DNA from 2 places in the Streptomyces sp. NBC_01465 genome. Region 2 is predicted to be linked to the other one. Evidence: riboswitches for the same ligand, from Rfam matches in the RefSeq annotation. Region 2 holds a riboswitch; the other holds the start of a gene.
What was found. A riboswitch is a leader RNA that binds a small molecule or an ion and turns the genes downstream of it on or off. The one in region 2 is predicted to bind S-adenosylmethionine.

Region 1: linked by a shared signal. The riboswitch ahead of thrC (threonine synthase) and the one ahead of OG707_RS08745 (aminotransferase class V-fold PLP-dependent enzyme) in region 2 are both predicted to bind S-adenosylmethionine.

Annotation. Positions count from the first base shown of each region.
Region 1 is NZ_CP109467.1:4,609,830-4,615,005, reverse strand. It holds gene OG707_RS21795 (MoaD/ThiS family protein) at 1-266, opposite strand, end outside; gene thrC (threonine synthase) at 263-1,552, opposite strand; SAM riboswitch class I at 1,570-1,696, opposite strand; gene OG707_RS21785 (glucosyl-3-phosphoglycerate synthase) at 1,851-2,801, shown strand; gene OG707_RS21780 (DUF7927 domain-containing protein) at 2,839-4,596, shown strand; gene OG707_RS21775 (alpha,alpha-trehalose-phosphate synthase (UDP-forming)) at 4,685-5,176, shown strand, end outside.
Region 2 is NZ_CP109467.1:1,898,732-1,903,907, forward strand. It holds gene OG707_RS08725 (NYN domain-containing protein) at 1-283, opposite strand, end outside; gene OG707_RS08730 (hypothetical protein) at 318-560, opposite strand; gene OG707_RS08735 (rhomboid family intramembrane serine protease) at 689-1,441, shown strand; gene OG707_RS08740 (Lrp/AsnC family transcriptional regulator) at 1,438-1,719, shown strand; gene OG707_RS08745 (aminotransferase class V-fold PLP-dependent enzyme) at 1,778-3,139, opposite strand; SAM riboswitch class IV at 3,266-3,383, opposite strand; gene trpD (anthranilate phosphoribosyltransferase) at 3,469-4,533, opposite strand; gene qcrB (cytochrome bc1 complex cytochrome b subunit) at 4,658-5,176, opposite strand, start outside.

The DNA.
Region 1 (5,176 bases), 2.7 Mb from region 2:
GCGACCGCCGGGATGATCGAGACGCCGGCGCCGTCGGGGGTCGCCGCGTCCAGGCCGCCCTCGAAGCGGACGTCGTCGTCGTTCACGTACACGTTCACGAAGCGGCGCAGCTTGCCCTGGTCGTCCAGGACGCGGGCCGCGATGCCCGTGTGGTTCTTCTCCAGGTCGGCGATGACCTCGGCGAGGGTCGCGCCCTCCGCCGGGACCTCGGCCTGGCCGCCGGTGTACGTACGGAGAATGGTCGGGATACGGACCTTGACGCTCATACGAGGCCAGCCTCTCGGAAGGAATCCAGGGTGGGGCGGATGGTGGCGGAGAGACCCGTGGAGTCGGCGAGGCCGTCCAGGGTCTTGAGGCCGTCGCCGGTGTTGATGGCGACCGTGGTCTCGGCGGGGTCGATGAGACCGGCCTTCAGGAGCTTGCGCAGGACGGCGAAGGTGGTGCCGCCGGCCGTCTCCGCGAAGACGCCCTCCGTACGCGCGAGGAGCTTGATCGCGTCGACGATCTCGGGGTCGGTGACGTCCTCGACCGCACCGCCCGTGCGGCGCGCGATGTCGATGACGTACGGGCCGTCGGCCGGGTTCCCGATCGCGATCGACTTGGCGATGGTGTCCGGCTTCACCGGGCGGATCACGTCATGACCGGCCTTGTACGCGGCCGAGACCGGGTCGCAGCCCTTCGCCTGGGCACCGAAGATCTTGTACGGCTTGTCCTCGACGAGGCCGAGCTTGATCAGCTCCTGCAGACCCTTGTCGATCTTCGTCAGCTGGGATCCGGAACCGATCGGGATGATCAGGTTGTCCGGGAGCTTCCAGCCGAGCTGCTCGCAGATCTCGTAGGCGAGGGTCTTCGAACCCTCGCCGTAGTACGGGCGCAGGTTGATGTTGGTGAAGCCCCAGCCCTCGCCGGCCGGGTCGCCGATGAGCTCCGAGCAGAAGCGGTTGACGTCGTCGTAGTTGCCCTCGATGCCGACCAGCTCGCCGCCGTAGACCGCGGCGGTGATGATCTTCGCGGGCTCCAGATCGTGCGGGATGAAGACGCAGGACTTGAGGCCTGCGCGTACGGCCGCGGCGCCCACCGCACCGGCCAGGTTGCCGGTGGAGGAGCAGGAGAGGGTCGTGAAGCCGAAGGCGCGGGCGGCCTCGACGGCGATCGCGACGACGCGGTCCTTGAAGGAGTGCGTCGGGTTGCCGGAGTCGTCCTTGACGTACAGGCCGCCGGTGACGCCGAGCTCGGCGGCCAGGCGGTCGGCCTTGATCAGCTTGGTGAAGCCGGGCTCGAGGTTCGGCTTGGTGGCCACGTCGGCGGGGACGGGCAGCAGGGGCGCGTAACGCCAGATGTTGTTGGGGCCCGCCTCGATCTGCTTGCGCAGACCTTCGGGGTCGCCGCTCGGGAGGTCGTACGCCACTTCGAGCGGCCCGAAACACTCGGCGCAGACGAAGCTGGGGCCCAGGGGGAAGCGTGCGGAGCATTCGCGGCAGGAAAGTGCGGCGGCGGGTCCGAGATCGACGGACGGTGCGGCGGTTACGGCTTCAACTGTCTCTACAGCCATGATGGCGAGGCCCTTTCTCCTCATCTTCCTCACGGCGCAGTTCGCCGCAAGACGGAATTGGCACCGTCCCCACCTGACCTCGCGGTCGGCGGGATGGTTGCCGGGACTTCAACGGGCCGTTCCCTCAGTCCCTCTGGATGAGCGCTATGACCACAGGCCCCAGGGCCCGGGTGTTTGTCCGCGCGGTGACCCCGACATGCGACAGTCATCCGCGTTGTTCAAGACTGTAACCGAAGCCCCGGATCGTGGAGAGGGCCCGTCCGAACCGCGAGATGGCCGCTACCAAGGAGAGACACCCGTGCTGGATGAGGTGGAGCGCTGGCTGAGCAGGCGTTCCTGGGCTGCCGCCGATCGCCCGCTGGAGCGCCTGGTGGCCGCCAAACGTGAGAAACACGGCACCTCGGTGAGCGTCGTCCTGCCCGCGCTGAACGAGGAGGAGACGGTCGGGGAGATCGTCTCGGTCATCCGCCGCGAGCTGATGTCCGCCTCCGTGCCCCTCGTCGACGAGCTCGTGGTGATCGACTCCGGCTCCACGGACCGCACCGCCGAGGTCGCGGAGGCGGCCGGTGCGCGGGTGGTGCACCGGGACTCGATCCTGCCCCGGATGCCCGCCCTGCCCGGCAAGGGCGAGGTCCTCTGGCGCTCACTCCTCGTCACCACCGGGGACATCGTCTGTTTCGTCGACGCCGATCTGAAGGACTTCTCGGCCGACTTCGTCTCGGGCATCGTCGGCCCGCTCCTCACCGACCCCGAGGTCCAGCTCGTCAAGGCGATGTACGACCGACCGCTCGGCGATGCAGCAGGTCAGGGCGGTCGCGTCACGGAGCTCGTGGCCCGCCCGCTGCTCAATCTGCACTGGCCGCAGCTGGCCGGTTTCGTCCAGCCGCTCGGCGGCGAGTACGCGGCCCGCCGCACGCTCCTGGAGCAGCTGCCCTTCCCCGTCGGTTACGGAGTGGAGCTGGGGCTGCTCGTCGACGCGCTGCACACGGTGGGTCTGGACGCGCTGGCCCAGGTCGACGTGGGCGTACGGAAACATCGCCACCAGGACGGCCGGGCGCTCGGCCGGATGGCGGCGGCGATCTACCGGACCGCCCAACTCCGGCTCTCCCGCGGGCACTTGGTGCGGCCGTCGCTGACGCAGTTCGAGCGGGGCGAGAACGGCTTCGTGCCCCGGACCTATGCGGTGGACACGGAGGAGCGGCCGCCAATGCGCGAAATCAGTGAATACGCGGCGCGGCGCGCGGCCTAATCGTACAATTTCACCCGAATTGCATAAATTGCGCGGCATGAGTCTCAGACATCGCTGGGGTGCCCGCATTCTCGCGGGTCTGCTCCTCGCCACCGTCATCGCTCCCACCACGTCCGCTTCGGCCGACGTGATCGAGCCCTTCGGCAAGCGCTACGACGAAGCGCTCTACGGCGACTTCGTCACGGTCGGCAACGCGGTCCTCGGCTGCCCGACCGCCCCGCCGGCCGACGTCACGGACTGCGCGGAGACCCAGGCCGGCGGCGGCACCAAGAACAACAACAACTACGTCGAGCAGCGCATCGACGCGGCGGGGATGGGCACGGCCACCGGAACGTCCAGCACCGCGTCGCTGACGATTCCCCCCGGCGCCAAGGTCGCGTACGCGCGGCTCTTCTGGGGCGGCAACAACGGGAAGTATCGATTCGGCAGAAACCTCCTGCAGCGGTGCGACGTGTCCGGCGCGAACGTCACCCGCGCCCCCGGTGAGCCGCTCACCACCCAGCCCGTCATCTCGGTGGGCGGCGGCGCGCAGGCCGACGTCCCGCTCGAAGACATGGTCGAGGACCCGCCGACCACCAGCGGCCCGCAGTACTACACCGGTGAGGGCGAGGTGACCTCCGCCTTCGCGGGCGTCACCACCGGCTCCCCCGTCTCCATCGCCGTCGGCAACGTCTGGGCGCCCGACGGCCTCGGCTGCGTCGGCGGCTGGTCGATCACGGTCGTCTACAAGTACGACGCCCCGAACGCCACCTACGCCCCGGACCGCCAGAACGTCTACATCTACGGCGGCCACGTCCTGCAGCGCTCCACCAGCCCCGACACCACGGTCACCGTGGACGGCTTCTACAACTCGGGGGACGGGCAGCCGCGCGTGAGCATGACCGCGTACGAGGGCGACCTGAACACCCCGGGCGACCAGTTCCGGGTCAACGGAACGAACATCACCAACCCGCACACCGGCTCCACCAACAACTTCTTCAGCAGCAACGCACACGGTTCGGAGACCCCGAACCACTCCAACAACCTGAGCATCGACGTCCACCAGCTGGAGCTGCCCACCGGCACCATCCCCGCCGGTGCCACCTCGGCCGATCTCACGTTCAGGACGCGGGGCGACACCTATGTCGTCTCGCAGCTGGCGCTCTCCGTGCCGGTGCCCGACCTGGAGATCACGAAGTCGGCCACGCCGACGAAGGTGGAACCCGGCGACACGGTGACGTACACGCTGACGGCCAAGAACATCAGCAAGCTCAGCTATCCGAACGCCAAGCTCGCCGACGATCTCACCGAGCTCCTCGACGACACGACGTTCGACGGTGACGTGCAGGCGAGCATCGGCACGGCGACGTATGCCGCGCCGAAGATCTCGTGGACCGGGGACGTGCCCGTGGGCGCGACCGCGACGATCACGTACAAGGTCGTCATCAACAAGCCGCTGACCGGTGACGGGAAGCTGACCAACAACGTCATCGCCGACTCGCCCCGCACCAACTGCGAGGACGGCAGCACGGACCCGGCGTGCGGGTTCGAGCCGGTGCTGGAGCCGGACCCGACTCCGACGCCGACGCCCACGCCCACCCCGACGCCGACTCCCACGCCGACGCCCACCCCGACTCCGACGCCGACCACCACCACGCAGCCGCGCCCCGTCCCGCCGGGCCCGAACCCGCCCAGCGGCCCGGAGCTGGCCGACACCGGCAGCGACTCGCAGACCCTGCTCTTCTCCGGGCTCGCGGTCGTCCTGTGCGGCCTCGGCGCACTCGTCATGGCAGCCGTCCGGAGCCGCCGCGAGTAACCCCTGACAGCTGATGTCGTACGGCCGGACTCCCACGCGGAGTCCGGCCGTACGTTTGAGCGTTTACGCGACGGGCTAGGTTCGCGTCATGGCCAATCAGCACGGTGCCCAGGTCCTCGTCGCCTCCAACCGGGGCCCCGTCTCCTACACGCGTCGCGACGACGGTTCGCTCGACGCCCGGCGCGGCGGGGGCGGGCTCGTCTCCGGGCTCAGCGCCGTCGACGACAAACTCTGGGTGTGCGCGGCGCTCGGCGACGGCGACCGCGAGGCGGTACGGCGCGGGGTGGGCGAGGCCGGGGTGCGGATGCTGGACATCGACCCGGCCGTGCATGCGGCCGCGTACAACGACATCGCCAACTCGGTGCTCTGGTTCGTGCACCACATGCTCTACCAGACGCCGCTGGAGCCGGTCTTCGACGCGGAGTTCCGCAGCCGGTGGGAGGCGTACCGCGCGTACAACCAGGCCTTCGCGGAGGCGCTCGCCGAGGAGGCGGGCGAGGGGGCGGCGGTGCTGGTGCAGGACTACCACCTGGCGCTGGTGCCGGGGATGCTGCGCGAGCTGCGCCCCGACGTACGGATC
Region 2 (5,176 bases):
GCTGGGACTCCTTGAGCCGCTCGCCGATGCGCTGACGGAACAGCGGGTCGCTCTCCAGGGCGGCCGCCATCGCGTTGCCCGCGAACTTGGCGCGTCTGGTGGGGGTGAAGCGGGCGTACTGGCGCAGCTGCGACGGGAGTTCGGCGACGGTCAGGCCGCCGAACGCGTCGGACACCAGGGCGACGACCCGCCGCCGTACTCCTTCGGGCAGCGGGCGGTCGAGCGCCTCGGCAACGCCGTCGGCCGCTCCGGCCGGATCAGCGCCGCTTGCTGGCTCCACCATCCGTCACCCCAACTGTTCTCTGCCCCGCACTCCCTCAGGAGGCGGCGTCCGGCCTGTCCACGAGTTCGATCTGATCCACCGCGTTGCACCAGCGGCAGCGCACCGACTCGATGGTCTCACTGACCACCTCGCGTTCCTCGACCTTCGCCTCTCCGGCCAGGTCGAGATGGAGATACTCGACGACCTTGGACGAGCGGGTCACGTCGAACCGGGTCAGGTTGCCGCACAGCGTGCAGCGCCAGCGGGTCGTGTCAGTCGGCTGGGGAACCGTCGTCATGCGTGCCGTCCTCTTGTCCATCGCCGTGTACTGCCCGTAACCCTACGGCCTCTCGCATACCCCTTGCGGAGCCAGTCGACCATGTGAGATCCGGCGAGGCGGTCTGTACCGTTTGGTCCAATTACGTCATGCTCGCGCTTGTGATCAAGAGGGATGCGGTCAAGAAGCGCACGGCCGGATGGCGCAGCACGGTCCGGGGACCCGTGGTCACCTACGCCGTGATCGGCCTCTGCTGCCTGGTCTTCCTCCTCAGCCCCGTCTCGGGCTTCAATCCCGTCTACGGCACCGGCGACACCCTCCTCGCCGCCCAGAGCGCCTACTTCGCCCGCTGGGGCGTGGTTCCCGACGAGCTGACCACCGCGACGGGGCACGCGCTGATCACCCCGCTCACCGCGCTCTTCGTCCATGCCAACTGGCTGCACCTGCTCGGCAACATGCTCTTCCTGTACGTCTTCGGCGCGATGACCGAGGAGCGGATGGGCCGGGTCCACTTCGCCGTCTTCTATCTCGTCGTCGGGTATCTCGCCCTGCTCGCGTACGCACTCGCGCACCCCACGTCGGACCAGCCCCTGGTGGGCGCCTCGGGTGCCATCTCCGGAGTGCTCGGCGCCTTCCTCTATCTCTTCCCCAAGGCCCGGGTCACCAGCATCTTCCCGTTCCTTCTCTTCCTGCCGCTGCGCTTCCCCGCCTGGATCGTGCTGATCTTCTGGTTCGTCCTGCAGTGGCTGGCGGCCAGGGGCGCGGGCACCGGCCCCGGCGTGGCCTATCTGGCGCACCTGGTGGGCTTCGCGACGGGCTTCGTCTACGCGGCGGCGTGCTATCGCCGTACGACTAGAGTGAAGGTCCCAGCGACGGCCACCGAGGGAGAAAGCAAGCCGTGATCACCGCGATCGTGCTCATCAAGACCAGCGTGGACCGGATCCCCGAGATCGCGGAATCGATCGCCGCGCTGGACAGCGTCAGTGAGGTCTACTCCGTCACCGGTACGTACGACCTGATCGCCCTGGTGCGGGTCGCCCGCCACGACGACCTGGCCGACATCATCCCGGGCTCCATCAGCAAGATCCCCGGCGTCGAGGCGACGGACACGCACGTCGCGTTCCGTACGTACTCCCAGCACGACCTGGAAGCGGCCTTCGCGATCGGCCTGGACGCGTAACCCGTCTTGCGCACGAGGGCCCCGGCAGCGCTGCTGCCGGGGCCCTCGTCATGTCGGATCACACCGCGGGGACACAACGCCCGTCCTCGGTACGGTAGTTCCAGCGCGCGCCGTCGCGCACCAGCTCCTTGACCGCGCGCACGAAGCGCTCCACGTGCTCGTCGGGGGTGCCCGCGCCGAAGCTCACCCGGATCGCGTTGAGCGAGCGCTCGCCCGGCTCGGCCTCGGGGGCTCCGCACTCGCCCGGGTCCTGCGGGTCGCTGCCGAGGAGGGTGCGGACCAGCGGGTGGGCGCAGAAGAGACCGTCGCGCACCCCGATGCCGTACTCGGCGGAGAGGGCCGCGGCGAAGTGCGAGCTGTTCCAGCCCTCGACCACGAAGGAGATGACGCCGACCCGCGGGGCGTCGTCGCCGAAGAGCGAGAGCACCTTGACCTCGTCGACCTCGGCCAGGCCCGCGCGGACCTGCGCGACCAGCGACTGCTCGTGCTCGACGAGCGAGTCGAAGCCGGCCTCGGTGAGCGCCTTGCAGGCGGAGGCGATCGAGTACACCCCGATGACGTTCGGCGAACCGGCCTCGTGGCGGGCGGCCGTGGTGTGCCACTCGACGTCCACACCGCCGTCGGTGCGCCGGGCGACCTTGCGGGATGCGCCACCGCCGGCGAGGTACGGCTCGGCCTCGGTCAGCCAGTCGGAGCGTCCCGCGAGCACACCCGAGCCGAAGGGCGCGTACAGCTTGTGACCGGAGAAGGCGACCCAGTCGACGTCCAACTCCGCGATGTCCACGGGGTGATGGGGCGCGAGCTGCGCCGCGTCGAGCACGATCCGCGCACCGTGGGCGTGGGCGGCGGCCGCCAGCTCCTTGACGGGCCACAGCTCACCGGTGACGTTCGAAGCGCCCGTGACGCAGACCAGCGCAGGCCCGTACGGGTCGCGGTCGGCCAGCGCGCGCTCCAGCGTCTCGACGGCCTGCTGCGGGGTGCGGGGCGCGTTGAGGTAGGTCACCTTGGCGTCGCGCCAGGGCAGCAGCGAAGCGTGGTGCTCGGTCTCGAAGACGAAGACCTGGCAGTCGGCGGGGAGGACCGCTGCGAGGAGGTTCAGCGAGTCGGTGGTGGAGCGGGTGAAGACGACCTGGTCGCCCTCGCGGCAGCCGAGGAACTCCGCGACGGTGGCGCGGCTGTTCTCGAAGAGGTCGGTGGAGAGCTGCGAGAGGTACCCGGCGCCGCGGTGCACGCTGCCGTAGTACGGGGCGTACGCCGCCACGTCGTCCCAGACCCGCTGCAGCGCCGGGGCGCTCGCCGCGTAGTCGAGAGCCGCGTAGGTGACTTCTCCGCCGGTGACGAGCGGCACCAGAACATCCCGCCCAAGTACGGGCAGAGGGGTACAAACCGAAGAATCGACGACAGCACTGGAGACAGACATGACGAACTCCCGGGAAAGGCAGGCGAAACCGAGCGAAAAAGGGTGTGCGGGAAGAGGGGCTACTGCCCTATCGCATTCGCTGAACCACGGAAGAAACTCCCTCGAAAACCAGGACCCCTGGTGAGGGATCCGCGCTTGCCGCAGACGTTGTTGTCTGCGGCCCGGTCTTCACTCAGGGCACCCCGCCACGGAAGGAGGGTTGCCGGACAGCGGGCTGAGGCCGAAATCGCTGTCACTCATGACCTGCCGAGAATCTTGCCACAAGCCGGGATGCACGCAAGGCGCAGTCCGTCATCTGGACTGCGCCCTACGTCACATCACCCGCGTGTTTAGGCGTTGCTGGCGGCGATCCACCGCTCCAGCGCCTTGCGCGCCGACCCCGAGTCGATGGACTCCGCGGCCTTGGCGATCCCCGCCGCGATCTGCTCGTTCAGCGTCCCGCCCCCGGGCTCCAGTGCGACCAGCGCCGCCGCCGAGTTGAGCAGCACCGCATCCCGTACGGGACCCGTTTCGCCGTCGAAGAGCCGCCGGGCGACCTCCGCGTTGTACGAGGCGTCCGCGCCCCGCAGCGCCTCCACGGGCACCAGCTCGATGCCCACGTCGCGCGGGTCGAAGGACTCCTCACGGACCGATCCGTCCCGTACGACCCATACCGTGGACGTCGCGGTCGTCGTCAGCTCGTCCATGCCGTCGTCCCCGCGGAAGACCAGCGAGGAGTTGCCCCGCTCGGCCAGCACCCCGGCCACGATGGGCGCCATACGGGCATCGGCGACCCCCACGGCCTGGGAGCGCACCTGGGCCGGGTTGGTCAGCGGCCCCAGCAGATTGAAGGTGGTGCGGATCCCCAACTCCCGCCGGGCGCTGGCCACATGGCGCAGCGCCGGGTGGAACTTCACGGCGAAGCAGAAGGTGATCCCCGCCTCCTCCGCGACCTCGACGACCCGCTTGGGCGTCAGCTGCAGATTGACGCCGAGCTTCTCCAGTACGTCCGAGGCGCCCGAGGCGCTCGATGCCGCCCGGTTGCCGTGCTTGACGACCTTCGCCCCGGTCCCGGCCACCACGACCGCCGACATGGTGGAGATGTTGACGGTCTTGAAGCCGTCGCCGCCGGTCCCCACGATGTCCACGCTGGGCCCGGAGACCTCGATGAGGTTGGCGTGCGCGTACATGGTCCGTACGAGACCGGTGATCTCCTCCACGGTCTCGCCCTTGGCCCGCAGCGCCACCGCGAATCCGGCGATCTGGGCGTCCGTCGCCTCGCCGCTCATGATGCGGTCCATGGCCCAGGCCGTCGCGTCCGCACTCTGGTCGGTGCCGTTCAGCAGTGCGTCGAGTACGCCCGGCCAGGAGTAGGCCGCCACGCTGTCGCCGCCAACCGGTGTCCAGACGTTCATGGTCCGCTCCTGGGTCCACAGCCGAATAGGGATACGACTACCTTATCCAGCCCCCGGGGACAGCGAAGAGCCCCGTCCATCGGATGGACGGGGCTCCTGCTGTGGCGACCTTCAGGTCAGGGGATCAGTGGTGGCCGTGGCCGCTGGTGATCTCCTCGTACTCCTGCACGGTGGGCTTCTCGATCTGGCTCTCGCCGCCGTAGTAGCCCTTGCTCAGCTTGGCCTTGAGCTTCTGCAGACGCGACACCTTGCGCGCGACACCGTTCTCGTCGACCGCAGGGCCGATCTCGAGCGGCTTGTACTGCTCGTGCGCGGTGAGCGTGTGCAGCTGCGCCGGCTTGAGCGGCTCGTGGATCTCCACGAACTCACCGTGCGGCAGGCGCTTGATGACACCGGACTCGCGTCCGTGCAGCACCTTCTCGCGGTCACGGCGCTGGAGACCGAGGCACCAGCGCTTGGTGAAGATGAACGCGAGGACCGGTCCGACGAACATGAAGATCCGGACGAACCAGGTGATCGAGTTGATCGACAGGTGGAAGTGCGTCGCCCAGAGGTCGTTGCCGCCACCGACGAGCAGGATCAGATAGAGCGTGATCCAGGCGACACCGAAGGCGGTACGCGTAGGAACGTTGCGCGGGCGGTC